DNA from 4 places in the Leptolyngbya sp. BL0902 genome. Region 1 is predicted to be linked to each of the others. Evidence: predicted binding sites of a transcription regulator. Region 1 holds the regulator's gene; each other region holds the start of a gene.

What was found. Region 1 encodes NtcA, which controls nitrogen genes in cyanobacteria. Its sites were predicted from a motif close to TTTGTANNNNNNNNTACAAA; they were not measured.
Region 2: the regulator NtcA is predicted to act here: its motif matches at 2,041-2,060, upstream of GFS31_RS15005 (MSMEG_0572/Sll0783 family nitrogen starvation response protein).
Region 3: the regulator NtcA is predicted to act here: its motif matches at 3,698-3,717, upstream of glnA (type I glutamate--ammonia ligase).
Region 4: the regulator NtcA is predicted to act here: its motif matches at 2,330-2,349, upstream of GFS31_RS16245 (DUF3155 domain-containing protein).

Annotation. Positions count from the first base shown of each region.
Region 1 covers NZ_CP046155.1:3,807,612-3,814,858, forward strand. The annotation lists gene proB (glutamate 5-kinase) at 1-844, shown strand, start outside; gene GFS31_RS16920 (tryptophan-rich sensory protein) at 942-1,721, shown strand; gene GFS31_RS16925 (DUF1361 domain-containing protein) at 1,844-2,704, shown strand; gene GFS31_RS16930 (MoaD/ThiS family protein) at 3,002-3,277, opposite strand; gene thrC (threonine synthase) at 3,476-4,795, opposite strand; gene ntcA (global nitrogen regulator NtcA) at 5,287-5,958, shown strand; gene GFS31_RS16945 (hypothetical protein) at 6,068-6,322, shown strand; gene tmk (dTMP kinase) at 6,518-7,201, shown strand; gene holB (DNA polymerase III subunit delta') at 7,174-7,247, shown strand, end outside.
Region 2 covers NZ_CP046155.1:3,385,132-3,392,378, reverse strand. The annotation lists gene GFS31_RS15015 (GAF domain-containing protein) at 1-397, shown strand, start outside; gene GFS31_RS15010 (MSMEG_0569 family flavin-dependent oxidoreductase) at 430-1,731, opposite strand; gene GFS31_RS15005 (MSMEG_0572/Sll0783 family nitrogen starvation response protein) at 2,211-2,693, shown strand; gene GFS31_RS15000 (Nit6803 family nitrilase) at 2,767-3,774, shown strand; gene GFS31_RS14995 (MSMEG_0568 family radical SAM protein) at 3,832-4,917, shown strand; gene GFS31_RS14990 (MSMEG_0567/Sll0786 family nitrogen starvation N-acetyltransferase) at 5,022-5,540, shown strand; gene GFS31_RS14985 (MSMEG_0570 family nitrogen starvation response protein) at 5,579-5,878, shown strand; gene GFS31_RS14980 (MSMEG_0565 family glycosyltransferase) at 5,817-7,019, opposite strand; gene GFS31_RS14975 (sll0787 family AIR synthase-like protein) at 7,076-7,247, opposite strand, start outside.
Region 3 covers NZ_CP046155.1:1,210,738-1,217,984, forward strand. The annotation lists gene GFS31_RS05450 (ISAs1 family transposase) at 76-1,206, shown strand; gene petG (cytochrome b6-f complex subunit V) at 1,308-1,421, shown strand; gene GFS31_RS05460 (FGGY-family carbohydrate kinase) at 1,406-2,734, opposite strand; gene apcB (allophycocyanin subunit beta) at 2,805-3,314, opposite strand; gene glnA (type I glutamate--ammonia ligase) at 3,956-5,389, shown strand; gene GFS31_RS05475 (ParA family protein) at 5,689-6,342, shown strand; gene GFS31_RS05480 (hypothetical protein) at 6,359-7,159, shown strand.
Region 4 covers NZ_CP046155.1:3,653,775-3,661,021, forward strand. The annotation lists gene GFS31_RS16235 (C40 family peptidase) at 1-695, shown strand, start outside; gene GFS31_RS16240 (sensor histidine kinase) at 692-2,134, opposite strand; gene GFS31_RS16245 (DUF3155 domain-containing protein) at 2,380-2,697, shown strand; RNA gene ssrS (6S RNA) at 3,002-3,185, shown strand; gene lnt (apolipoprotein N-acyltransferase) at 3,330-4,985, shown strand; tRNA gene GFS31_RS16260 (tRNA-Ser) at 5,030-5,119, shown strand; gene arsH (arsenical resistance protein ArsH) at 5,289-5,945, shown strand; gene GFS31_RS16270 (permease) at 5,985-7,247, opposite strand, start outside.

The sequences.
Region 1 (7,247 bases):
GGCCCTGAACCAGCCCATTGCCCAGGTGTTGCTCACCCGCAGCGACTTGGCCCAGCGTTCTCGCTACGTCAACAGCTACCGCACCTTTCGCCAACTGCTGGCTCTGGGGGTGATCCCCATCGTCAACGAAAACGACACCGTGGCGGTGGAGGAACTGAAGTTTGGCGACAATGACACCCTTTCCGCCCTGGTGGCCAGCCTGATTGGGGCTGATTGGCTGTTTATTCTCACCGATGTGGATCGGATCTATTCCGCCGATCCCCGCTCTAACCCCGATGCCCAACCCATTCCCCTGATTGAAGACCTCGATACCCTGAAGGCCCTGAAGGGAGCAGCAGGGGGCCAAGGCACCACCTGGGGCACGGGCGGCATGGTGACGAAGCTGGAAGCCGCCCAAATTGCCACCACCGCCGGGGTGCGGACGGTGATTACCAACGGCAAACAGCCGGGAAATCTGCTGCGGGTGTTGCAGGGCGAGGCTGTGGGCACCCAGATTATCCCTCAGCCCAAGCCCAGCCGGGGCCGCAAGCGATGGATTGCCGCCAGTTTGCCCCCCGCCGGACGGCTGCGGGTGGATGAGGGTGCCGCTAAGGCCATCCTAAAGCGGGGCAAGTCGCTGCTGGCAGCAGGCATTATCGAAGTGTCTGGAGAGTTTCAACCCCAGGAGGCGGTGCAGCTCTGCGCCCCCGATGGCGAAGAAATTGCGCGGGGCATTGTCAACTACAGTGATCAAGACCTCAAGCGGATCATGGGCCGACATTCCGACGACATTCCCGCCATTTTGGGCTATGTTGGGGCCGATACCGTCATCCACCGAGATAACCTGGTTGTCCTCAAGCCCTAGGACAATCTGCGCCTAGATTCACCTAGATTCGCTGAAATTAGCTTAATTTGGCTGCTCTCCCCAGCTTTGCCCCTCTCACACGCCCCCTATGAACGCCATGCCATCCGCTCCAAAATCTGGCTTTGGGTTAGCCATTGCCACCATCGTCGCCATTGTGGCCACCTTGGCCGTGAATACCCTCTCCAACCTGTACCCACCAGGGGGGCAAAACGTGGGGGAAATTTCCAACACCGTCCTCGCCGGAGTGCTGATTACCCCGGCTAACTACGCCTTCATTATTTGGGGCGTGATTTACCTGGGATTGCTGGCCTATGCGGTGTATCAGTTTCATCCAGAACGGCGCACCGATCCCCAGATTCAGCGGGTCAACCAAGGGCTCATTCTGGCCTGTGTAGCCCAGGTGATTTGGATTTTTCTCTTCACCTTCCAATGGTTTGCGGCGTCCATCCTGGCCATGCTGGTGATTTTGGCCTCGCTGATTCAGATCTACCGCACCCTTGATATTGGTCGCTCCCGCGCCTCCCGCCAGCGCCGTTGGATGGCCCACATTCCCTTTAGCCTCTACCTGGGCTGGATTGCCGTGGCCACCATCGTCAACATTGCCGCCAGCCTCTATGCCGCTGGGTGGGGGGGCTGGGGCATCTCCCCCGTGGCGTGGACGGTGGTGATGATGGTCGTGGCGATCCTTCTGGGGGCGGTCGTTCTCTGGCAGCGGCGGGATGTCACCTTCGCCCTCGTCTTTGTGTGGGCACTAGGGGCCATCGCCCAACGTCACTCAGATCAGGCCGCCCTGTGGATCGCCGCCCTGGGAGGAATGGTGCTATTGGGGCTGGGCAGTCTCTGGAGTTTGCGCTCCGCCCGTCTGGGCAACGCCTAGGGGCTGGGGTTATGGTTGCCGGATGGGTTATCCATGGAAAACCCACGCAATTTTCACACATAACTCACGACTTCCTCTCCATCATCCATTACCCATAGGAATACGCGCCTGGGAGAAACCCAATGGGATCACGACTCGCCGCCATTGCCACCGCCTTCGACAACGTCTATAGCGGCTGGATTTTGTGGAACTTGTTTTTGGCCTTTGTGCCGCTGCTGCTCAGTTTTTGGTTGTTTCGCCCCCGTACCATTCCCCGCCGCTGGCTTCAGGTGGCCCTCGGCGGAGTGGTATCCATCGGCGTCATTGGGCTTTGGGCCAGAAGACCCGGGGTCTTGATGGACTGGGGCCGCACCCTTGTAGATGCCCTCACCGGAGACGTCAGTGCCCTGCTGCGGCTGAGTTGGCTAGTGCTGGTGCTGGCGGTGGTGATCGGGCTGTGGCAGTGGGGGCTGAGCCCTAGGAAGACGCGCCGTCCTTGGCTGTGGTGGCTGGGATTTGTGGTCTTCATGGCCTTTTTGCCCAATGCCCCCTACGTCCTCACCGACATCATTCACCTGATTCGCGGCACCCGCAGCGACACTATTCCCGCCTGGGTGATTGCCCTCGTCTTTGTGCCTATCCACATCACAGCCATTGCCCTAGGGTTTGAAGCCTACGTGATTTCTATCCTCAACGTGGCCTACTACCTGAAACAGCAAGGAGCCAGGGCCTTCATTTTGCCCATGGAGCTAACCATCCACGCCCTCTGCGCCGTTGGCATTTACCTGGGCCGATTCATCCGCTTCAATAGCTGGGACTTAGTGACGGATCCCCTCGACGTGCTCACCGACACCCTGAATATCCTCACCTCCCGGCGACCGCTGGCCGTCGTGATCGTCACCTTTGGGGTTTTGACCGTGCTCTACTGGCTAATGAAGCAAATCACCCTCGGCCTCAAACTACGCATCCACTACGCCCGTCAAGGCATGGATGCCCTCGACTAGGATTTTGGATCAAGGGCAACCGTCCTAGCCCAAACTGTCCTAGCCCAAAACCTGATTGACTGACCAAACTGGCTAAAACCCACATCTGTCAAAGGGTCAGGAGACCTGACCCCTACATGAACCCAGGACTGTAGGGGCGCAGTTTTCGCGCCCGCCGCAGAATCTTTTGTCAGTCAATCAGGCCCAAAACTGCCCTGGCACAAAAAAGCCAGGAGTTTCCCCCTGGCGAATAATCGTTTAAGTTGCTTAGCCGTTGATCGGCTATCCCGTCATAGGAGACACCTACAACAAGCTTGTTTAGCCCCCAGCCACAGCGGGGACAATGCTGACTTCGTCACCATCGTTCAGGACAGTTTCTTTGCCGTCCAAGAACCGAATATCTTCGCTGTTGACGTAGAAATTTACAAAGCGGCGCAGCTCACCGGAATCGTCGCAGAGGCGGGCTTTGATGCCGGGATAGGTGCTGTCTAGAGCATCCATCAGTTCCACAATGTTGCCGCCTGTACATTCGATGGTGGCTTCATTGTTGGTGAACTTTTGCAGCGGGGTGGGAATCAGAACTTTAATGGCCATGTCACTAAACTAAATTGAGCAAACTTGAATCAACAAAAATGAACCTGTAGGGGAAGCATCCCACTGGTACAGGCTTAGCCCTCATCCCCTGTCCCCTTCTCCCAAACTGAAAGAAGGGGGGCGATTTCAAAGTCCCTCTCCCCACGGGAGAGGGATTTAGGGTGTAGCTTGCTTCCCGTAGGGTGGGCTTCCGAGGGCTTAGACCAGCACTTGCTGCCACTCCAGGCGATCCAGGGTGCGAGCCCGCTCCAGTGCCCGCTCGAAGCTGTCGAGCTTGGGTTCGATGGTGAGGGGTTCGCCAATGTAGCCCTGAACGGCTTCCTGGGTCTTGAGGCCGTTTCCGGTGATGTAGGCCACGGTGCACTCGTCGGGATTGATTTTGCCAGCTTCGGCCAGCTTCTTCAGCACGGCGATGGTGGTGCCGCCAGCGGTTTCGGTGAAGATGCCTTCGGTTTCCGCCAGCAACTTCATCCCTTCTACGATTTCCGCATCGGTCACAGATTCGATGTTCCCGTTGGTTTTGCGGGCAATGTCGAGGGCGTAGATGCCGTCAGCGGGGTTGCCGATGGCGATGGATTTAGCGATGGTGCTGGGCTTCACCGGAGAAACGAAGTCGCGACCGTCCCGGAAGGCTTGGGCGATGGGGGAGCAACCTTCGGCCTGGGCACCGCTGAAGCGGACATCCTTGCCTTCTACCAAGCCGACCTTGGTGAACTCTTGGAAGCCCTTGTAGATTTTGGTGAACAGGGAGCCAGAGGCCAGGGGAGCCACCACATGGTCGGGCAAGCGCCAGCCCAGTTGTTCCGCCACCTCAAAGCCGAGGGTCTTGGAGCCTTCGGAATAGTAGGGGCGCAGGTTGATATTGACGAAGCCCCAGCCGTAGGAGTTGGCCACCTCGGAGCAGAGGCGGTTGACTTGGTCGTAGTTACCGTGGACGGCCATCACCGTGGGGCCGTAGATCAGGGTACCCAGGACTTTGCCCGCTTCCAGGTCGGAGGGGATGAACACGCAGCAGTCGAGACCCGCGTGGGCGGCGATGGCGGCGGTGGAGTTGGCCAGGTTTCCGGTGCTGGCGCAGGAGACTGTGGTAAAGCCCAGTTCGCGGGCACGGGTCAATGCCACAGAGACCACCCGATCCTTGAAGCTGAGGGTGGGCATGTTGACGGCGTCGTTTTTAATGTAAAGCTCTTTCAGGCCCAGGCGACGCGCCAGACGGTTGGCCCGCACCAGGGGGGTCATCCCGGTGCCCACGTCGATCACATCATCGGTGCTGACAGGCAGAAACTCTTTGTAGCGCCAGATCGACAGAGGGCCAGCCTGAATGCTGCTGCGAGACACCCGCTGACGAATGGCGTCGTAGTCGTAGGCGACTTCCAGGGGGCCAAAGCACACATCTTCGCAAACGTGCTTAGCGGTGGCTTCATACATTTCGCCGCACTCGCGACACTTCAGCCCGGTGAAGGTGGGGGCGTGGGTCTTGGCGGACTGGGTGACAAGGCGTTCGAGGGACTGCGTCATGGGAATAGAAACCTGTAACTGCAACAACTTAAACGATGGAAACGCCTGGGGAATGGGTTACTCAGACCTTCATTGCGTTTCGTTGAGCGAACTGTAGCACGACCACCAAATCGTTACCAACTATACCCGACCAAAAAAGTCGGATATCCCTGAAACCCTTGTGTTAAGGCTGGTTGAGATAGGTTGACCGGGTGTTTTTCAGAGGATATTCTGCCTTGAGGCGCAAAAAAAAGTTGAAAATTTTGTGGCTTTGGCTGCAAAAAATAGCTGGCGAGGGCCAAAAAGTAATCCACTATACAAACGCGTCCCAGGTAGTTAAGGTTAAGTGTTCTAAAGTCATGGAACGCTTGCATTACTCTGTGCCCCATGCTAGAAGGGCTGTCCATCCATTGACGTCGCAGCATCCCTCGATTTCTAGGTGGACAAGGATTTGAAGAGTCCTGGGATCCCAGGAATAGCTGAAGTTTCCGTGATGGCCTTAGCAAAACGTTATGGTAGTGACCCAAGATAAACCGCTTGCCAATGTCTTTCGCCAGCTTTCGGGCGGGGCTTTCCCTCCAGTCGTAGAGTCTTACGAGCGCGGCAAAACGATTTTCTTCCCTGGAGATCCGGCGGAGCGGGTATACTTTCTGCTGAAAGGAGCCGTCAAGCTATCGCGGGTCTACGAAGCGGGTGAAGAAATTACCGTGGCCCTGCTGCGGGAAAACAGCGTATTCGGCGTCCTCTCCCTGATTACCGGAAACCGCTCCGACCGCTTCTACCATTCCGTCGCCTTCACCCCGGTTGAGCTGCTATCGGTGCCCATCGAACAGGTGGAGCAAGCCCTAGAGGAAAACCCCGAACTGGCCATGGTGATGCTGCGAGGGCTGTCCTCCCGCATCCTGCAAACGGAAATGATGATCGAAACCCTGGCCCATCGGGATATGGGATCTCGCCTGGTCAGCTTTTTGCTGATTCTCTGCCGCGACTTTGGCGTGCCCAGCCAAGACGGCATCACCATCGACCTCAAACTCTCTCACCAGGCCATCGCCGAAGCCATCGGCTCCACCCGCGTCACCGTCACCCGCCTGCTGGGGGATCTACGCCAGGAAGGGATGATTTCCATCTACAAAAAGAAAATCACCGTCCACGACCCTGTGAATCTCAGCCAGCAGTTTACCTAGGTCGGTCGTCTATTCAAAGATCAGTATCAGTAAATGAACCTTGGCTGTTTTGGGTCAGGGCTGACTGCGCTTAGACTGATAGTGAGCGTTTAGCCGTTAGGCCAGTGCTATGTTGACTAATAATTCTAAGTCGCAGCCCTCCCGGCGTTCCGATAGCCCCGATCTCGCGCTAAAGGCCATCGCTTACAGCCTTGACTGCCTAATTCCTGGGTTTTATCTGTGGCTGGGGCCAATTAAGCTGCGTCTGGGCGGCAGCTTGCCAGAAAAAGACGATCCCGGCATTATTCACAGCAAAGCTGGTGTTGCAGTTGTTTTGCCGGGGTATCGCCTTTTCAGCACCTATCAGGGCACCTATGACCCTTGATGGTGCTAGTTCCTCAGTGGTGCATTGCTCCGCGAATGCACTCTACCAAACTTGATTCCATCCTCCTATTACCGTAGGGTGGGCATTGCCCACCGTTAATCCTGCCGTTATGGCTGGGCTTGTGGGTGTTGGGTTGTGCGTTGTGGCCCCTAACCTACGGGCTTTGTGTGAGGGGGGAACTGTGCGGGGTAAGTTATGCGGGGAAAGCTAATTGTATTTGAGGGGGTGGAGGGCTGCGGCAAGTCTACCCAGCTTCAGCAGTTGCGGGAAAGTTTGGCGCAGAGTGCGGCTTTTCAAGCGCTACAAAACCAGGGGATTATCCCCGAATTACTGACGACCCGCGAACCCGGTGGCACAGACCTAGGGATAGGGCTGCGGCGGCTCTTGTTGGAAGATTATGGGGAGGTGGCCATTGCTCCACGGGCGGAACTGTTGCTCTACGCCGCCGACCGGGCGCAGCATATCGAAGAAATGATTCTGCCCACGCTGGAGGCCGGAAGTTGGGTGTTGTGTGATCGCTTCACCGATTCCACCGTGGCCTACCAGGGCTATGGTCGGGGGTTAGATTTGGGGCTGATTCAGGAACTCAATCAGGTAGCGACGGCGGGATTGGTGCCAGATTTGACGATTTGGCTGAAGCTCGATGTGGAGCAGGGACTCGCCAGGGCGCAGCGGCGGGGGGCGCAGGATCGCATGGAGCAGGCGGAATTGGCCTTCCATCAACGGGTGCAGCAGGGGTTTGAAACCCTGGCCCAGCAATTTCCAGACCAACGGGCTACCATTGACGGGGCACAGTCTGCCGATGCGGTGGCGGCGGCGATTCATACCGTGGTTCAGGACTATTTGGCGGAATGGTACAAGCCCTTTTTGGCGATTTAGTCGGTCAAGAAACGGCCATTGCTCTGCTGGCGAGGGCGGTGGATCA
Region 2 (7,247 bases), 420 kb from region 1:
GACTGGAGAGGCTGGGGCTATGGTGCGGATTACAGATGACCCGGCATGGCTCGGACATCTCCCTGTGGTGTGGGTCAACCAGGGCAAGGGAAGTGTTCCGGCGGGCGTGGTCGCTGTCATGGACGTTAGAAGTACGGCAGAGGATCTACGCGCCCTCATTCACCAAGCTCTACAGAATCCCGTGGAACGCCATCCAGATCCTGCGCCGCTCCTGTCGGAGCGTGAGCAACAGGTGATGGCCTTACTGGCGGATGGACAGCGTGACCGCGCTATTGCCCAAGCCCTATTTATCAGCGAAAGTACGGTGAGATTCCATATTAACAATAGCTTGGCCAAGCTGAAGGCCAAAAACCGTTACCAGGGGGTTTACCAAGCGGTTGCCCAAGGGTGGATTTAGGGGATGAATTTAAAGGGATCACAGGGGTTAGATCAAGATCCCAAGGCCATATCATTGATGACTTCTAGCAGCGGTGATCGATCCAGTAAGGACTGTGTTGAATGTTTTCGACGCTCGGTCATCACGATGCGATCTGCCACATAGTAAGCATCGCGGGCAATGCCAGAAAATCGCCCAGAACCCCAGGTATAGAGCCAGGGCAACCCTAGAAAATAAAAGCCTTCTACCGCCGTAATGCCGCGATCATGACAGGGATAGCCTTTACCATTAAAGACGGGCACATCTACCCAGCTAAAGTCCATATCATAGCCAATGGCCCAAATCACCGTTGTGATATTGGCGGTCGTCAGATCCAGCGATGCAATCGTTTCTTGGGGTGTCCAAACGGGCTCATAGGGTGGCTCAATTGGAGCCTCAATTTCCTGATTGCTAATGAACTGATCGATAGTGCGTTTAATACTTTCGGCGACGGCATCCGCTTGGTCAAGGTTGTGCGAGAGGCTGTCATCAAACCGCAGTTGGTCATTTTCAACCGCCGTTAATCGTCCGTAGAGCTTCATCCCTTCGAGGGCAAAACGGCGCAAATCAATCTCCCGTCCGCCATCACGCCCGGTGAGATAGTGATTGGTTTTGTCGCGAACGGCCTCTTTTTGGGGATGTTTATCAATGGGAATATCGTAGTAACCCATCTGTTCCAGCCAGTCCACCACATCTCGTCCCCGATATCGCCGGGGAGAACGGGGAGCCCCCCCAACACAGAGGTGAACCTGCCGACCCGCCAAGTGAAGATCCTCGGCAATTTGGCAGCCAGATTGTCCCGTCCCCACGATGAGTACCCCACCTTCAGGAAGCTGCTCAGGGCTTTTATATTGTGAGGAAGAAAGTTGAGTTATCGTTGCGGGTAAGCGCTCCGCATAGGCCGGAATTTTAGGCCGATGGTAACCGCTCGTGGCAATCACCACTTGATTAGCAGTGAACTCTCCGGCGGAGGTGTTGAGATAAAACTTATTGCCACCTTCCATCCGCACTTTGGAAACCGTTACCCCTTCCTGTACCGGGGCATTAAAGTGGCGAGCATAGGCCTCAATGTATTGCACAATTTCGTCTTTAGCCATAAATCCGTGGGGATCAGGGCCTGGGTAGGGAAATCCCGGTAACTGGCATTGCCAATTAGGCGTCACCAAGCAAAATGAATCCCAGCGCTGATTGCGCCAAGCATGACCAATTCGATGCTTTTCCAGAACGACATGATCAATTCCCCGTTCCTTGAGGCAGTAGCTCATGGAGAGCCCCGCTTGCCCTCCGCCCACAATGATGACTGCGTGATGCTGCATAGTATTTAACCTTGACCATCTCCGGTGAATTCGTCGTTGGCGTAGGACTTGAGATTAAGCTATGCGGTTTAGCATTGGCTTCTTGTAGTTTGAAGCACAAAACAGCCGTAACTGTGGCTATGACTAGGGCTGCTGCTGGTCAACGCGACCAAAATAAGTACGTTGGGGGAGGCTCGCCGCTCTCTTTATCAAGATATGACTACAATTAGCGAAGATTACCCTATCACTTTTGATAGGTATGTCCCACGTACCCCAGATTCTATTCGATGTTGTTCAGTTTTCCCTGGCACTAGTCACAGACTCTACAACTTTGTTGTTTGTGATACAGGCTGTGACGTTACGGAATTTTAAGGTGCTAACTAACAAGAACCCATCTTGAAAGATTCAAATTCAAACGCTAGAGGCAGGAGTGATTTAGTGCAAACCCTTTCCTGTATCTAGGCTTGAGCAAAGTTTGTTAGTTTTTGAGGACAACTGTAATGCCTGAGGTTACTGCTCCTGCCCACAAGGCTGGCGATTTTTTGGTGGACTACGAAGAAAAAGTGTTTCCGGATGTCCAAGCCGATCCGGGAGAAAAAGCCCTCGTTACCTTTCATACGGTAGCCTTTGAGGGGTCGATTGGCCTAGTGAATTTGTTGCAGGCCACTCGCCTAATTCGGAAGGGATTTGAGACATCTGTTCTGCTCTATGGGCCTGGGGTAACGCTGGGGCTACAGCGTGGTTTTCCCAAGTTGGGAGACGAAGCTTTTCCTGGGCACCAAGCCATGAATAATCAGTTGATTAAAATCATGGAAGAGGGGGGCAAAATTTACGCCTGTCGATTTGCCTTGCAAGCCCTCTATGGTCATGGCGAACCCTCTTTGATTCCGGGTATTCGGCCCATTAATCCTCTTGATGTAATGGATTTAATCCTTATGCATCGCAAAGAAGGAGCCTTTATCCTCAATACCTGGACGCTCTAGCTTGGGGAACCGAAGCAGGGATATAGGCTTGCTTCGGTTCCATCGTATAGCGTTTATTACTGGGGGTATTGTCATGGATTACAGTCAGGTTGTTCGGGCGGCGGCGGTTCAAATTAGCCCCGTGCTGCACAGTCGTGAGGGAACCACAGAAAAGGTTTTAGACGCCATTGCAGCGGCGGCCAAGGACGGGGTGAATCTCATTGTCTTCCCGGAAACCTTTGTCCCTTACTACCCCTATTTCTCCTTTGTAACGCCCCCCGTTTTGATGGGTAAGCCCCACATGACCCTCTACGAGGAGGCCGTAACCGTGCCGGGGCCAGTGGTGGATGCGGTGTCGCGGGCCGCTCGCTCCTACAGCATGGTCATCGTCCTGGGAGTTACAGAACGGGATGCGGGTTCGCTTTACAACACTCAACTAGTGTTTGATGCGGATGGCCAGCTTGCCCTGAAACGGCGCAAGATCACGCCGACCTATCACGAACGCATGGTCTGGGGGCAAGGGGATGGGACGGGTTTGACGGTTGCGGATACCCAGGTGGGTCGTTTGGGCAGTCTAGCCTGTTGGGAGCACTACAATCCCTTGGCCCGCTTTGCCTTGATGGCCCAGCACGAGCAAATCCATTGTGGGCAGTTTCCGGGGTCGATGGTGGGTCAAATCTTTAGTGACCAAATGGAAGTGACCATGCGCCACCATGCCCTAGAGTCCGGCTGTTTTGTGGTGAATGCGACGGGCTGGCTAACGGCGGAACAAAAGGCGCAGATTACGCCAGATACGGCGCTGCACAAGGCGCTCAGTGGTGGTTGCTACACCGCCATTATTAGCCCTGAGGGGGTGCCCTTGGCCGACCCTATTGTTGAGGGCGAGGGCATGGTAGTTGCCGATCTCGACTTTTCCCTGATCACGAAGCGCAAGCGCATGATGGATGCCGTGGGCCACTATGCCCGTCCAGATTTGCTGAAGCTGCGGCTGAATCAAGCGCCCTGGTCGCTGCTGGAAACGGGGTCGCCGGAGCCAGATCGTGATCCGATGGTCTCTCCTGCTTCCCCCCCGCAGGCGGCTGAGACCGAACTATCTCTCTGACATGACGCCTAGCGTTACCGACTGCCCACATCACCGCCAACGTCACCTCCTCCTGCCATGAATCCAAAACATCTCCTAACGGAATTGCAGACCCGTGGGTTGCAGATTGTCGATGAATCGATGGGGGCCCAAGGCCGACGGGGGGGCGCTGGCCCCTCCGACCATAAAGCCGTAACCATTGATGGTCGCACCATCATGGTGCCGATCTACACCGGAACCGCCGCTAGTTCGCCCTACGGGGTTGCCAATTCAGAGGAGACCCATCAGGCCATCTTGACCTATGAGGATCAGCCCGTTGCCACCGTTGAGTTTCCCCACCAGCCCCGGTTTTATAGCTTAACCACAGCGGATGGGGTGCCCTACTGGAAAATCGCCCTGCTCCACAGCAAGGATGTTTTGGCAACAACGGTGCTGCAAACCTGTATGCGCTATCGGGACGCCTCCACGGCTTGCCAGTTTTGTGCCATTGAAAAATCCCTGGATCAGGGGCGTACCCTAGCGCGTAAAACCCCGGAACAGTTGGCGGAAGTGGCCGAGGCCGCCGTGCGGTTAGACGGTGTGCAACACATGATCATGACCACCGGAACGCCCAATACACCGGATCGAGGAGCCGCTTACCTAGCCGAATGTGCGCGAGCCATCAAGCAACGGGTGAATCTGCCCATCCAGGCCCAGTGCGAGCCTCCGGCAGATTTTGGCTGGTTTGAGACCATGCGACAGGCAGGCATTGACAGCCTTGGGATGCACCTAGAAGCGGCAGATCCAGCGGTACGGGCTCGCATTATGCCCGGTAAGGCCGAGGTGCCTCTGTCGGTGTACTTTGAGGCTTTTGAGGCGGCGGTGCAGGTGTTTGGGTGGGGGCAGGTGACGACCTACCTGCTGGCGGGGCTAGGGGATTCCCTCGAAACTCTGATCTCCACCTCGGAACGGCTGATTGCGATGGGGGTATATCCGTTTATCGTGCCCTTTGTGCCCATTACCGACACGCCCCTAGCCCAGCATCCGGCCCCCAGTGCGGCGTTTATGACGGCGGTGTATGAACAGGTGGGCCAGCGTCTGAAGCAGGCCGGGATGACGGCAGCGGCCATGAAGGCGGGCTGTGCCAAATGTGGAGCCTGTTCGGCCCTAGCGGCGTTTGAGTAGACCTTCAAAAAGTCCGTGGATTCATGAACTGCGGCAGCCTCGGTTGGCGGTTGCAACCGGGTCGCAGCCGCACTGTAAAGAGCATTGTATAGACGGTATCCACCATGTCTTTACCTCGATATACCTTTGAATTAGCCCAGACCCCCCAGGATGTCAGCGCCTATTTCCAGCTTCGGCGGGCCATTTTCTGCGAGGAGCAGGGGCTTTTCTCCGAAGACGATAGGGATGAACTGGACAATATCGCCTATCCCATCATTGCCGTGGAGCAGGATATTTTGGCAGGGCGGCAGGTGGTGGGCATCGTGCGCATCTACGAGGCGGAGCATCGCCTTTGGTATGGCGGACGGCTTGGGGTTCATCCTCGCTATCGGCGCGTTGGGCGCATTGGCAAAGGCTTAATTCAGAAGGCCGTAACAACGGCCCACGGCTGGGGTTGCGATCGCTTCTTGGCCACGGTACAAAGGCAAAATGTAAGATTCTTTCAGCGGCTGCACTGGACATCGCTCCAAGAGATCGACATCTGCGGCCATCCCCACCATTTGATGGAAGCGGATTTGGCCTTCTATCCCCCCGGCAACGAAGTCCGACGAGTCATGGCTGAGCGTGGACTGCAAGTGTCCTAGCTGTTCTAAGTTTCCTTGTGATCACACCCTCTTGTTCTATGCCTGAAATACGCTTTCAAATTCAGTGGCCCGATGGTTCCCAGGAAATCTGCTACTCTCCCTCGTTAGTGGTCAAAGACTACTTCACAACGGGAGAAAGCTACGCCCTTGAGGACTTTCTGGATCGATCTCGCACCGCCCTGCAAACGGCGAGTCAGCGGGTACAGGCCAAATATGGCTTTCCCTGTAGTTTGGCCCTGGGGCAGTTGGAGCATCTAGAATCCCAATCAACTCGGTTTATGGCCCAGCCTGAGGATCAAAAGGCTCCGCAGGTGCGGGTACTAGCCTTTCTGGAATAGCCGCCGCCCCCGATATCAAACGCTGATAGGCCAGGACATGCTGCTGGGCTGAAGCCTGCCAGGTATATTGGGGCAAAATCGCACGGCTGTGGTGGATGAAGCCTTGGGCCTGACTTGGGTCTGCTGCCGTTATCATCGCCTTCGCGATGTCGGAGACAGCGGTAGGCGTCACAAAAAGAGCCTGCTGGGGCGTTAGAAATTCTGTAAACGGTGGCTCGTTCGCGACAATGACCGGAAGTCCAGCAGCAATGGCCTCCATCACCACCAATCCCCACCCTTCCTTAATGGAGGGAAAACAAAACACATCGGCACTACGGTATAGCCCTGGTAGCACGGCATCAGGGACAACCCCAGGCAAAATTAAGTCGGCACCCACGGTCAGCCCAAGGTCGGTTACTCGCTGGAAAAACTGATCTCGATAGGTCTGGTAATCAAACAAGGTTGCTCCTCCGGCAATCACCAACTGGGCCTGGGGATGGTGGTGCCGAACTTGGGAAAAAGCCTCGAGTAATCGCAGGGAATTTTTGCGGGGCTCAATTCCCCCCACGGTTAGATAAATAGGAGAACCCGTTAAGCCATAGGTGTTTTTAATATCGGCATCTCTGCTCTGGGGCTGGTTGGTAAATCGCTGCTGGTCAACGCCATTGACCACTCGCACCGCAGAGAGATGATAGTCATTCGCTAAGGCCTGTTGCCAGCGATCACTGACGCATAGGCACAAATCCGCCTGATAGATCGAGGTATCCTGACACTGCCGCAAATAGGCGCTGGCATAGTCTTCTACGTGGTGAACCGTGCGCACCACGTGGGGAACCAGCCCTTGCTGCCGCAGCGTTACCAGAGCATTTGCCCCAATACAATCCTGGGCATGGTAGATGTCGTAGGTGTGGTCTGCCCTAGCCAGCCCCGTTACAAATTCTTGAATTCTCTGGGAAATGAGGCCATCGATATCAGCAGGGGCTGGACTAGCCGGAATCCGGTGCAGGGGACAGGGTAAGACGCGCTCGATGTCCTGACCGTCTTTATCCAGAGCGTAAACAGCCACCTGATGGCCGAGATGATGCAGCGCCGTGGCCAATTCCCAGGTATGAACGACACTCCCTCGGGGTTTGGTGGAATAGGTCAGTAGGGAAATTTTCATCACAACCATTGCATCGGTATTAAAAGCGTCATGGAAGTACATGACTTCCCTCAGTCTCACTCAGGAGAAAACCCCGTTAGCCCCTCGGTTGAAAAGTCCCAAAAGACCGCCATTTCCGCGCCAGATTTAAGGATCAATTGGGGAGCATCCGTGATGTAACCAATGGCTTCACAGGTAATGCCCTCTGGCTGAAAGCAGTGCTGTAGGGCCGCTAAATGTTCTGGAGCC
Region 3 (7,247 bases), 1.7 Mb from region 1:
CGCTTCCTGACCAGGGCAAACGCATACTCGTGGAAACAGGGATACTGATGGGGAAGGTTGAGATGGAGACATCCTATGGCCCCCACGGATAGGCTGCTGAATCATTTTGAGTCGTTAGAGGATCCGCGTACTCCGTACCTGATTGAGCACCGCTTGTTAGACATCATCGGGTTAACGATCTGTGCGGTGGTCTGTGGGGCGGAGAGTTGGGTGGAGGTGGAAGCCTACGGGCAAAGCAAAGCGGCGTGGCTGAAGACCTTTCTGGCGCTGCCAAGCGGAATTCCGTCCCACGACACGATTAGCCGTCTGTTTGCTCAACTTGACCCCGACCAATTGCAGGGGTGTTTTCTGAGTTGGGTGAAATCGGTATCGGCGCTGAGTGAGGGCAGTGTGGTGGCCATTGACGGCAAAACGGTGCGGCAGTCCTATGACCGAGGTCGAGGGAAGGGGGCCATCCATATGGTGAGCGCCTGGGCGGCGGAGAATCGCTTGGTGCTTGGGCAAGTGGCCGTGGATGAGAAATCGAATGAAATCACGGCCATTCCAGCCTTACTGAAGGTGCTGGCCTTGAGAGGATGCATCGTCACCCTAGATGCCATGGGGACTCAGAAGGCCATTGCCCAGCAGATTATTGAGCAGGAAGGGGACTACATCCTCAGCCTCAAGGGCAATCAGCCCGGCCTTTACGAGGATGTGCAGCAGATCTTTGACCATGCCCGACAGCAGGGCTTCAAGGCCATGCCCCACGAAGCCTATGAAACGATTGAGAAAGGCCATGGTCGCATTGAAATCCGCCGTCATTGGCTCCTGGGGGAGGTGGAGCATCTCGTCGATGCCGACCAGTGGCTCGGCTTAAAGCGGGTGGGCTTGATTGAATCGGAGCGTCGTCTTCCTGGGCAGGCTCCCACGATCACCCAACGCTACTATCTCACCAGCCTTGACGGCGGAGTAGAGCGCTTTGCCCAGGCCACCCGCAGCCACTGGGGCATTGAAAATAGCCTCCACTGGTGCCTTGATGTCGCTTTCCATGAGGATGACTGTCGCATTCGCACGGGCTACGCCCCCCAAAATATGGTCGTCTTGCGACACTTGGCCCTCAACCTTCTCACGCAGGAATCCTCCGCCAAGGTTGGCAAAAAAGCCAAACGACTCAAGGCCGGATGGGATAACGACTATCTCTTCAAGGTGCTGACGCTCACAAAATGAGTATGCGTTTGCCCTGGCTTCCTGACCCTCCAAATCCCACCAAAGCCAGATGGTATGATAAGTTCACATTGTTGCTGTATCGAGTGTTAAGGAGTTCGACCGTGGTTGAGCCGTTGCTAAGTGGCATTGTTCTAGGGCTAATTCCGGTAACGCTGGCGGGGCTGTTTGTGGCCGCCTACCTGCAATACCGTCGGGGCAATCAGTTTGACCTGTAGGCTCCAGTTAACGGGTCAGCGCTGAATCGGTTGATCCCCCCTTGGGCCAGATAGGCCGTCCCCACAGCCGCCTCGGTCGAGGTGGCTATTTTTATGGGCACTTGTAGGAGACCCTGGCGGATCTCGGCCCATGTTGGATTTTTGGCCCCACCTCCAGCGGTGTAGATGCGCTTCAGGGGGGACGACCCCTGCTGGACAAGGAGATCATAGCTCCGCTGTTCGATGCGGGCGATGCCCAGTAGTAGCCCATGGAGAAAGGCGACGTCATCGGCAGGACGAGGGGTGAGCCGGGGGGCAAGGTGGGGATCGTTGATAGGAAAGCGTTCCCCTGGCTGGAGCAGGGGGTAGTAGTCCAGATCCATCGGCGCAGCGGGGTCGATGTGTTGACTGAGGCGGGTGAGGGTGTCGGCATCAAAAAACTGCTTTAGCACAGCACCACCTGTATTAGAAGCGCCCCCCGCTAGCCAGTAGTCTCCTAGGCGATGGCTGTAGATCCCGTATTCGCTAGCCTCTACCCTGTGGGCGCTGAGGAGTTTAATCGCCAGGGTTGACCCCAGGGAGGTGACGCCATCCCCGACTTCGCTGGCCCCACTGGCCAAAAAGGCGGCGATACTGTCGGTGGTGCCCGCCACGATCTCGCACTGGGGCGACAGGCCAAACCGTTGTGCGATATCCGCTGTGACGTATCCAGCGACCTGGCCTGGTTCTAAGACCTTTGGCAGTAGGAAGGCCCAGGGTTGTCTAAGCATGGCATCGGGGTAAGCCAAGCGGCCCGGATCGTAGCCCAGTTTCAGGCTGTTGTGATAATCGCTGAGACCCCAACGTCCGTGGAGATGGGCGCTGAGCCAGTCGGCTTGGTGCAGAAAATATCGCCCTTGCTGCCACAGTTCAGACGGTAGGTGTGCCTGCCACCACAGTAGTTTGGCTAAGCTAGACGTGGCGCTATAGGCTGGGCTATGGGCGGGGACGAGGCTTTTCCCCTGGGCCAATTCCGTTTTGCCTCGGCCATCGTGGTACATCAGGGCTGGGGCAAGGGGCTGTCCTTGACCATCGCACAGCAGCACTGTGCCGGAGGTGCCATCTAGGGCAATCCGCTCAATGTAGGGGCTGAGGGCCGAGGGCAGGGCATCTAGGACGGCAAAAAGGGCTTGTCTCCACGCGGTGTAGGACGGCGGTGGATCCCCATAGTTGGTGCGGTAGGCCCAGACCTCCTGCCGCCGCTCCACCATCGCCGCTCTCACCCCGGAGGTGCCAAAGTCAATACCAAGGGCCAACACCATCTTCATACCCCACCGCAGATATACAAAAGGCATGACCGCCCATTGACCAGCCATGCCCCTGTTCTATTGTGTTCTGAAGTCGTGCCACCGAATCGGAACTGGCCTAGACGCTGAGTTCGCTCAGTTCGCGGCACATGTAGTCAAAGGGAGCTTCCACGACGGAGGGATTGGCTACCCCAGCTTCGGCTACCTTGGCTTTGATGATATCTTTCATGATTTGGATGCCGATGACGGTGGGGCCAATGGGCACGCCCAGGGAGTTGTAGGTTTCCCGCAGGCCCGCCAGCACCCGCTCATCCAGCAGGTCAGAGTCGCCAGCCACTAGGGCATAGCTGCCGTAGCGCAGGTAGTAATCCATATCGCGCAGACAGGCAGCATAGCGACGGGTGGTGTAGGCATTGCCACCGGGGCGGATCAGTTCGGGCACCTGGGCAAACAGGGTCGAACCAGCGGCCTTCACAATTTCCGAGGCGTTGGCGCTGATCACGGCTGCCGCTTTAATCCGGTCAAGGCCGCTGTCAAAGTAGGACTTAATGGAGCTAAGGGCATCCCGGTCGAGGTAGCGCCCGGTGTCGTCGTAGGTTTTGATCAGCGTCGTCACGGCATCCCGCATGGATTGTATCTCCCAACTCTCACTGGACAAACAGCAATTTTATTTAAAGGCATTCAAACCCGATCCGGCGCTTTATCGGGGACGTTCGTCGCGCCTTGGCAAGTCTGATTCTCGTGAAAGTTTACCACGGGGGTTTATCCCCCAAGTGCCCCTAGCCCGTTCAGGGGGCTTCTTTATGAGGGAATTGTTACAAAAGCACATATTTCGCTATGGATAGGGCCATGGTGCAGGGTTGGGCAAGGGCAGAGTAAGGCTGGGCCGAATCTGGGCCATGGGATGCGTAAATAAAGGGCTGAAACATCGTTACAAATCATCCCAATTTTGCCCCTGGGGCCTCGATTTCTGGGATAAGGAAGGGTTTATTTGTTGCGATCTCCTGACAAAAGGTAACTCCTGATACAAAACGAGCGTACCCCTATCCATAGGATGGGTCAGATGAATCAATGCTGTGGCAATAGCCCTGCAACGTGGTGCGCTTTGGCTCAGCCATAGGGGTTCCCGTTCTGGGGTGGGTTGAGCATAGCCAGTTGGTTGGCCATTCGGGACATCTGGCGGTTCTGTAGACCACCAAGCCTCACTGAAGGGCGAATGGCATTGATTTACTACACATTTCCACGCTTGTAGAGGTTAAGGAGTAGTTCATGGCAACCCCAGCAGACATCCTAAAGAAAATTGAGGATGAAGGGATTGAATTAATCGATCTGAAATTCATCGACATGCCAGGGATTTGGCAGCACCTTACCGTGCACAAGAGCCAGATTGACGAAAGCAGCTTTAGCGATGGCGTGGCATTCGATGGTTCCAGCATCCGAGGCTGGAAGGCCATTAACGAATCCGACATGATGATGGTGCCCGATCCTGACACCGCCTGGATCGATCCCTTCATGTCTCACAAAACCCTGAGCATGATCTGTACGATCAAAGAGCCTCGGACGGGGGAACTGTATTCCCGCTGCCCCCGCGCCATTGCTACCAAGGCCATCGAATACATGAAGTCTACGGGCATCGGCGACACCGCCTTCTTTGGCCCCGAAGCAGAATTCTTCATCTTCGATGACGTGCGCTTCGACCAAAACGAGCACTCCGCCTACTACTACGTGGACAGCGTAGAAGGCCGTTGGAACACGGGTCGAGAAGAGAAAGACGCCCTAGGTGTGAGCCGTAACCTCGGCTATAAGCCCCGCTACAAAGAGGGCTACTTCCCCGTCGCTCCCACCGATACCTCCCAGGACATGCGGAGCGAAATGCTGCTGACCATGGCCGAGCTGGGGGTGCCCATCGAGAAGCACCACCACGAAGTGGCCACGGGCGGTCAGTGCGAGCTAGGTATCCGCTTCGGCAAGCTGGTGGAAGCCGCCGACTGGCTGATGATCTATAAGTACTGCATCAAGAACGTGGCCAAGAAGTACGGGAAAACCGTTACCTTCATGCCCAAGCCCCTGTTTAACGACAACGGCTCCGGGATGCACACCCACCAGTCCATCTGGGGCAACGGCCAACCCCTGTTCGCTGGGGATCGCTATGCTGGCCTGAGCCAGATGGCCCTGTGGTACATCGGCGGCATCCTCAAGCACGCCCCCGCCCTGCTGGCCCTGACCAACCCCACCACCAACTCCTACAAGCGGCTGGTGCCCGGTTTCGAGGCTCCGGTGAACCTGGCCTACTCCCAGGGCAACCGCTCCGCTTCCGTGCGGATTCCCCTCTCCGGCGACAACCCCAAGGCCAAGCGCCTAGAGTTCCGCTGCCCCGATGCCACCTCTAACCCCTACCTGGCCTTCGCCGCCATGCTCTGCGCAGGTATCGACGGCATCAAGAACCAGATTGATCCCGGCGATCCTCTGGATGTGGACATCTACGACCTCAGCCCTGAGGAACTGGCCAAGATTCCGTCCACCCCCGGCTCTCTGCTGGATGCCCTGAAGGCTCTGGAAGCGGATCACGAGTTCCTCACCAGCACGGGGGTCTTCACCGAAGACTTCATCAGCAACTGGATCGAGTACAAGCTCGACAACGAAGTCAACCCCATGCGCCTGCGTCCCCACCCCTACGAACTAGCCCTCTACTACGATTGCTAGAGTTCCAGTCGGCCCTCACCCCCAGCCCCTCTCCCAAGTTGGGAGAGGGGGGGCGGAAAGTTCTTCAAGGTGCTTCACAGTCCCTCTCCCATGGGGAGAAGGATTTAGGGTGAGGGCCAAGTCATCAACAGCGGACTGTGTTCTACGGAATGCAGTCCGTTGTTGCATTCTGACGATTCCCGTCCCACGTCCTCCAATCCCTAACCCCTAATCCCTCACCTCCCCTAGCCGAAAATCCCCACATAGACTACTATTCCATCCAGTTTGTTCGTTAGACGCCGCCCCAGGAGGACACCCCATTGGCCAAGGCCAAATCCCCAAAACGTACGATTATTCTGGTCGTTTTGAACGGCAAAGGCGGTGTCGGCAAAACGACCACAGCGGTGAATTTAGCCGCCATTTACGCCGAAACCCAGTCGGTACTGCTGGTGGATGCCGATCCCCAGGGGTCTGCCCTGTGGTGGACGGGCCGCAGCCCCACGGCGCTGAATTTTGAGGTTATTCAAGCCAACGATCCCGCTCACCTCAGCGACCTGCCCAACCTGGGACGACACGACCTGGTGATTGTGGATACGCCCCCCGCCCTCAACTCAGCGGCCCTAGCGGCTGTGATCCCGGTGGCGAACTACGTGCTGCTGCCCACGCCCCCCGCCCCGATGGACTTAGCTGCCCTAATTACTACAGTCAGTGAAGCGGTAGCCCCTAGGGGGGTAGCCCATCGAGTATTGTTGACAAAAGTAGACTCCCGCAGTTTGGCCGAAGCCCTTGAGGCTCAAAACACGCTGCTGGAACTGAATATCCCAGCCTGCAATGCCTTTATTCGGACGTACAAGGCCCACGAACGCGCCGCCCTAGAAGGCATACCCGTGGTGCAGTGGCGGGGCAAAAATGCCCAAGAAGCCCGTTCTGACTACCACCGAGTGGCCGAAGAAATACAGCGAGACTGGAAGTAACCCTCTGGAAAAGACTATGACCAAGAAAAGCCTCTCCGACCTACTAAAAGAAGAAGCCAGCAAGGCCGACACGCCGGGGGAGGCTCCTGCGCCTGGAAATCCGTCGGACGAGGCCCCTCCTCTGCCCTCTGGGGATGAAACCGCCCGTCAGCCCATTCAGAGCCGCCGCAAAACGGCCAGTAGTCGCGCTAAGACGCCCCAAGCCCCCGCTGCTAAGAGTGCCTCTGCCAAAAGCACATCGGTTAAAACTGGCGGACGCACTGCGGCTAAGTCTCAAACCACCGTCCAGCCAAGCGATTTATCTGGGGATCAGCCCAGTGCGGCTAGCCCAGCAGCTACCCCGGCGGCGGCAAAAGTTGCTGCGCCCCCCAGTGTTCCAGCCTCCAGCGGCCCTTCTACCGCAGACTTAGAAGCCACCCTAGCCACCGTTCAGCAGGAAAAGGCTAACCTCGAAACCATCGTGCAAGGGCTTCAGCAGGATCTCGCTGCCCAGCAGAGCCGCCTGTTTGAACTCACCGATAGCCTCGACCAGGCCCAGGCCGATCTCAAGGCTAAAACCACCTCCCTTCAGCAATCTGAGGCAGCCCTCGCGGAAGCCAAGGCCACGATTTTGAAGCTGTCTGCCCCCGCCCCTGCCCCTGTCGCCGCCCCCAAAAGCCCTGCCCCGCCCCGCCGCTCCGGTGGAGACATTGTGCCCCGCCAACCCAGCTCAGGGCCAGCCCAACCCGGCTATGTACGCGGCGTCCCCTCCTATACGCCTCAGTCGGATCAACCCAATCCCATGCTCTCCGATGCCGATATTGGCTGGGTAGACTAGCTTGGGTCGTTCACCAGGGCAAATCATCAGAAAGATGGCAGGATGCCTGCGGCGAGGGCCGCAATAGAATACCCGCCTTCCTCCGACA
Region 4 (7,247 bases), 150 kb from region 1:
CAGATTCCCTGCTCACGGCGGCAGAATACCGCTGTCGTCGCACCCTTAATCTTTACAAAACCCCCGATTTAGACGGGCTTGTCACCCAGGCGGCGGCGGGGCGGCACCTGCGAATTCAGGTCTCTCCCCCGTCGGAGGCTAGCGCTAGGGCGCTTTCGGTACAGCTTTGCGAAGACGGCTATCCGGGCTGGATTGGCCTGCGGCAAATGAGTGCCCTCGCCCCCGCCCCGGAACCCTATCGCCCAGTTGCCTTAGATCGCTCGGCTATTGTGGAGCGGCTACCCCAGGTCATCGCCTTTGCCCAGGCTGCCATGGCTCAGGCCAATGTCTACCTGTGGGGGGGTACCGTGGGGCCAAACTTCGATTGCTCTGGGCTGATGCAAACCGCCTTTGCCTCGGCGGGCATTCGGCTTCCCCGCGATTCTTACCAGCAGGAAGCCTTCACCCAACCCATCGGCTGGGATGAGCTAGAGCCGGGGGATTTGGTCTTTTTTGGCACCCCCGAACGCACCACCCACGTAGGACTGTACCTGGGGCATGGCACCTATCTCCACAGCTCCGGCAAAGAGCAGGGGCGCAACGGTATCGGCCTCGACTCCCTTACGGATTTATCGGATCCGGTGAGCCAAGCCTACTACCAGCAGCGTCGCCGCCCCGGACGGGTGATGGCCAGCTACCATCCAGCCGTGGCCTAGACCTGGGCCAGCCACGCCATGAAACAGACCCCCGGCCCTTGTTCGGACGAGGCTGGATCCATGAGATCCGCCAAGGCCCGTTGATACTCCTGGGGCACAGGGCTAATCAGATCCAGACGGCCCCCCATCGCCGCCATGAGTTCTTGGGCAATGGCCAACCCCAGCCCAGTGCCGGGGATATCGCCCTGGGCCTGAACGCCGCGAAAATGACGCTCAAAAATCCGGCTCTGATCCGCCAGCGGAATCCCCGCGCCCGTATCCCCCACGGCCAGCCCTTGGAAGGTTTGGCCCTCCACCACTTGGCTCAGCCCTGCCACTACCCACACCGTAGCGCCACCGGGGGCATACTTCAGAGCATTGTCGATCAGGTTGCTGAGAACCTCTGTAAGGGCTTTAGGATCCATCCATACCGCTGGCAAGTCCGGGGGCAATTGTTCCAGCAGATACAGCCCCCGCTCCTGGGCAATGGCCATGGCCGATGGCAGTAGCGGCCTGACCTGATCCACCCAAGATCCGGCTACCCGTTGCAGCGGTCGCCCCCACCGTGGGCCTTCAGGAGGCTCAACCCCAGTCTTGGAATCCGTCCCCCCCGATTCTGGTAACAGCAGCCCCCCTCCAACCGGGGGAAACTGCCCCTGGGGCCGCTGGTTGGGCGAGTTATCCGCCCGCAGGTCGTCATCTCCCTGGGCTAGGGCGTCGTCAAAGGTTTGGGCCAAGTCCTGCAACCGCCGACTTTCCCGCACAATGCCCTCGGCGATGGGCTGATTGGGATCGTCCTCCGGGATACGCTTGACCAGCAACCGCCCAAAGGTTTGCAGCGCCGTCAGAGGGTTACGAAACTGGTGCAGCAAATCGTGGAAGGTCTCCGACTGAGACGCCTGGGCCAGGTGACGCTGCTGTACCTGCTGCTGAAACCACTGCCCCCGCTGATCCAAAATCCAGGCCAGCGCGAGGGTGTTGGCCACCTGATCCGCCTGCCGTTGTTCCTCCCGGCTCCAGATAGGGGTCGGGCGATGGCTCACCAGCATTCCTAGCGCCACACCCTCATGGATTAGAGGCCGCACCAAGGGCGGCACATCCGTTGCCCCTGGGGGAGGCTCCGTCAAGGGCGCAGGGTGGACAGACGGAGGGCCAGGGGTGGCCGCGTCAGCCCTCGGATGGCCGTAGGGTGGGCTTTCATCGGTCAGCGCAACGTAGGCCGTGCTCGCATCAGGGCGACTTGAAGACTCCGACGGGTCTAGGGTTGTCAAGGACTCTAGCCGATTTGCCCAGGGATGTTCAGTTTCGGGGTAGGCCACCAAGGGCACTAGGGAGATCCCCGCCCCCCCATCCCCTTGCTCCGCTAGGTAGACCACCGTTGAGCTGGCTCCCAGAAACTGGGCCAGCAGCGTAATCTGCGACTGGCACAGGGCAAGAAATTCGGGGCTGGCAAAGGCCATAATTTTGACCCAACGAAAGAGTATGACGAGAGAAAAATTAAAGTTTTGTCAAATTTTTAACAGTTCTGTTCAAGGCTGATCGGGGCGTTTATGCCTCAATGCCTTACCACATGAGGGCTACAGCAGCACAACTCTAACTTTTAAGAGAAGTTGAAATTCTCATATCAAGCCTATATACTTGGCCTGGTTCAACAATTTGTAATCAAAACTACATCCAAATATCTACAGAGAGGGAGGTAGGTAACTTGGCTAGGAGACGCAAGCGCAAGAGCCGTCGTCGATTGGAAGGTCGCCGGATTTTAGAGGCTGTTCCTCAGTATAGTATTGAGAGCGGCAACGAAAAACCGGTCACTGCTGCTCGGAACTTCATCCACTCCGAAGGTATCGCCCCCCCGGCGCTCCTCCTTGTAAAACGGAATGAGCACACTACGGATCGGTACTTCTGGGCTGAAAAAGGTCTCTTCGGGGCTCAGTACGTTGAGGAAAATCACTTCTTGTTCCCCAGCCTACGGGCTTTGCTAGGCGAAGAAGAGGATATTCCAGTGGGTACCGCCGCTCGCTAGAAAGATTCTTAGCACTATGGGGGATTCCCCCAGAGCAGGTCTTCGGGCCTGCTTTTTTGTCTCTGTTGTCGTCTATCCGTTATCGTCTATCTGTTGGCCATGGATCGGTGAGGTGCCTGGGCTCAGGCCAACTCACGGGAAAGCCTTGCTGGATGGGTGAGCACAGCGTAACCCATGCTAGTCAAGGGGTTGATACATTGTGACCACATCGAACCATTCGCCGTAATGCTCTACCCTAGCCCAGAGTGCTCCGGCCATCCCAAACCATTCCCCAAACTCCATCGGTTCGCTATGATGGAAACAGGGTCTACTACGGCGTTGGTGACTACCAACAATGTTTTACGATCTATATTTCTTCTCAACGGGAGCTGAGCTGTGTCGGCGGCAGTAGACCGAGCCTGTACTCGGAAACTTCAAGCCTGACGCCAAGGCACCCACCTGGTTTTTCCAGGTCGAAGGCTGAGGTAAGACGGCGTTGCGGTAGATCCTTTCAAAATTCCTCCGTTGATTTCGGTCGGCGGGGGAATTTTTGTAGGCGGCGTTCTCGGTCTTTATGATGGGAACTCTGTGATGAGTTAGAACGCTGTGATTAGAGCGTTGTACCGTTGAAACCGTTCTCCCCTCGGCCCCCTATGCCCCAGTTCCTCGGATCACCGCCGCTACCCATGACGGCCAAAGCTCCCCCCCACCGCTGGCCCTGGGGGAACCTGGGCTGGGTAGGGCTGAGCGGCCTGTTGATGGCCATGGCCCTGCCGCCCCTAAGTGGGTGGCCCTTGGCCTGGGTGGCGTTGGTACCCCTATGGTGGGTGGTGGTGGGCAGCGGGGGATGGCGGGCCGCTGCGGGCTATGGGCTGCTGTGGGGCATTGTCTATTACGGTCTTTCCCTCGTCTGGATTACTCACCTCCATCCCCTGATGTGGATGGGTATTCCCTGGGCGGGCAGCATCGCCATTGCCCTGGCTGCTTGGGGCATCATCACCCTGTGGGGGTCGGTGTGTATTGCCCTGTGGGGGGCGGGGCTGTGGTGGATGGCGCGTCGGTGGCCCGATGCGGTGCTGTGGCGCGTGTTGGCAGCAACGGCCCTGTGGTGTTTGGTCGAAACCCTGCGGAACTACAGCCCCCTGGATTGGTCGCCCCTGGGCCTGACCCAAAGCCCCAATAACCTGTGGATTCTGCACTGGGCAAGGCTCTCTGGGCCAACCACCCTGACGGCCCTGCTGGTGGCGGTCAATGGTCTATGGGCAGAGGCGGTCTCTTCCCAGGGCTTCCGGCTAGGACGATTAGGACTGCCCCAGAACGTCCGGGGGGGACGGCGGCATGTGATCGGGCTGGGGGTGGGGCTGCTGATTCTGAGTCACGGACTGGGCTGGGTGATCTATCAACGCGCCACCCCTGCTAACCCTGACCAAGCCTTGACCCTGGGCCTGGTGCAGGGCAACGTGCCCACCCGCGAAAAACTCACCCCCGCCGGAATTCGGCAGGCGATGACCACCTACACCGAAGGCTACCAAGCCCTCGCCGCCCAAGGGGTGGATGCGGTGATCACGCCGGAGGGGGCTCTACCCGTGATCTGGCGAGCGGGGGATCCGCTGGTCGCTGCCCTGAAGCAGACTGTGGCCCAAACGGGGGTGCCCCTGTGGCTAGGCACCTTTGCCCCGGTGGAGGGCGAACCCCGCCACTATACCCAAAGCCTGCTGGAACTTCGCCCCGATGACTCCGGCCTGGATGAGCCTCGGTTCAGTGACCGCTACCACGCCCGCTACAACAAAGTACAACTGGTGCCCCTAGGGGAATACATCCCCTTCGAGCCCGTGCTGGGGCGCATCATTCAGCGCCTATCGCCCCTGGGCAACTCCCTGGTGCCGGGGCAACGGGGGCAGCGGTTCGAGACCAGCCTCGGCCTCGTTACCGTCGGCATTTGCTACGAATCCGCCTACAGCCGTCTGTTTCGCCAGCAAACCCGCCAGGGGGCCAGCTTCATCGTCACCGCCTCCAACAACGACCCCTATCCCCCCGGCATGATGGCCCAACACCACGCCTTTGACGTGCTGCGAGCGGTGGAAAGTGACCGCTGGGCCGTGCGCGTCACCAATACGGGCCTCTCTGGCCTGGTGGACAACCACGGACGCACCCAGTGGATTGGCCCACCCCAAATCGCCCTGTCCCATGCCGTCACCCTTGACCGTCTTCAAACCCAAACCCCCTACATCCGCTGGGGCGACTGGCTCTTACCCTTACTGGTGGGCGGTAGTGTGCTGCTGGGGTGGCCTCTTCTCAAAAAACGCTAGTCGTTGGTTCAGGTCTCTGCTACACTTGTTCAAGGTTAATCCTTGGAAGCGTGGCTGAGTGGTCGAAAGCGCCTCCCTGCTAAGGAGGTAGGGGAGTAAACCTTCCCTCGTGGGTTCAAATCCCACCGCTTCCGTTTTTACAATTAAGACTCTTCCCCCACGGCAACCCGAGGGTGGGTTGTTGAGATTTCTAATTGAGGGCTTGATTCGTCCAAGGTCTAGCTTGGGTGTTTCTGAGTTAGGTCGCTTGATCCAGGCCATCCGTTACAATGGCCGTGGACAGCTTCAACATCGACCTTGGCCATGCCTGATTCTCAGCCATCCACCCATCCTCCTCGAATTTTGTTCTTGTATGGTTCGCTGAGAGATCGATCCTATAGTCGGCTCCTAGCCGAAGAAGCGGCCCGCATTATCGAAGGCTTGGGGGCCGAGGTGAAATTCTTTGACCCACGGGGATTGCCCCTCCATGGCGCAGAACCCGACACCCATCCCAAGGTTCAGGAGTTGCGGGAACTTTCCCAGTGGTCGGAGGGGCAGGTGTGGTCTAGCCCGGAGCTGCACGGCAACATCTCTGGGCTGATGAAAACCCAGATCGACTGGATTCCCCTGTCCATTGGGGCGATTCGTCCTACCCAGGGCCGCACCTTGGCGGTGATGCAGGTGTCGGGCGGTTCTCAGTCCTTCAATGCCGTCAACACCATGAGAATCCTGGGCCGCTGGATGCGGATGTTCACGATTCCGAACCAATCCTCGGTGGCCAAGGCCTATCAAGAATTTCACGAAGATGGCACCATGAAAGACTCGCCCTACCGCGACCGGGTGGTGGATGTGATGGAGGAACTGTATCGCTTTACCCTGTTGCTAAGGGATCGGGTGGATGAACTCACCGACCGCTACAGCGAACGCAAGGCCGCCGCCGCCAAGGAAGTGGAACAGACGGCCCAAAAAGCGCTTCAGTAGTCAGGGGTGATCCCTAGTTTAGGGTGGCTGTTTTGAGGATTAACCCCACACCGCCCCGTAGACAATCCCCGATAGCGTTGCCATCATTACCACCAGCGCCACAAAGACCGCTGTTTTTTTCGTGCCCATAATACTGCGAATCACCAACATATTCGGCAGCGACAGGGCGGGGCCAGCCAGCAACAGCGCTAGGGCAGGGCCTTGGCCCATACCATTGCCAATCAATCCTTGCAGAATCGGCACTTCGGTGAGGGTTGCAAAGTACATGAAGGCTCCGGCCAAGGCGGCAAAGAAGTTGGCAAGCAAGGAATTGCCGCCCACCGCCCAGATAATCCACTGAGCAGGAATCAGTGCTTCTTGTCCAGGGCGACCGAGGAGTGCCCCCGCCACCAGCACCCCGAAAAACAGCAGCGGCAGAATTTGCTTGGCGTAGTCCCAGGAGGACTGGAACCACTCCCCCGCCTCGTCCTTATCCGTACTGGTGAGCCAGGAAAGACCGATTACCGCTGCCCCAAAGGCCACCATGGGCTGGGCCGCAAACTGGAAGGCCAACACTGTCGTTACCCCGGCCACTAGGGCCACTTTGCCGGGGTTCAGATTTAGCCAGCGGATCAGCATCACCGCCAAGGCCACCCCCAGGGCTCCGGTGAGCCACCATTTCGCGCCGTAGATCGCTGCCCAAAGGCCCACGGTTTCAGCGGGTTTAGCCCAGTTGGCAAAGACCAAAGTCCCCACCATCACGCCAAAAAATAGGGCATTTTGCCACAGGGGACGGGCCACCTCTGGCTCTGGCCATCCGGCCTGGGCTTCGATTTTCTCCAGTTCTTCCTTGCGGAAAATGAACGCCATCAACAGACCAATCACCACACTGAAGACAATCGCCCCTACCGCCCGCGCCATGCCAAGCTTCAGCCCCAGCACCCGCGCCGTCATAATAATTGCCAGCACGTTAATGGCAGGGCCAGAATAGAGAAACGCCGTCGCAGGGCCGAGGCCAGCCCCCATGCGGTAAATGCCCGCAAATAGCGGCAGCACCGTACAAGAACACACCGCCAAGATGGTGCCCGACACCGACGCCACCCCATAGGCCAGAACTTTGTTGGCGTTGGCCCCCAGGTATTTCATCACCGAGTCTTGGGAGATGAACACGGCAATCGCCCCGGCAATGAAGAAGGCCGGAATCAAGCACAGCAGCACGTGCTCTTGGGCATACCAGCGCACTAAGTAAAGCGACTCAAACACCGCATTCCGCAAGCGTTCTGAGTTCTGGATGGCCTCCACGGGTAGGTAAAAACAGGCGAG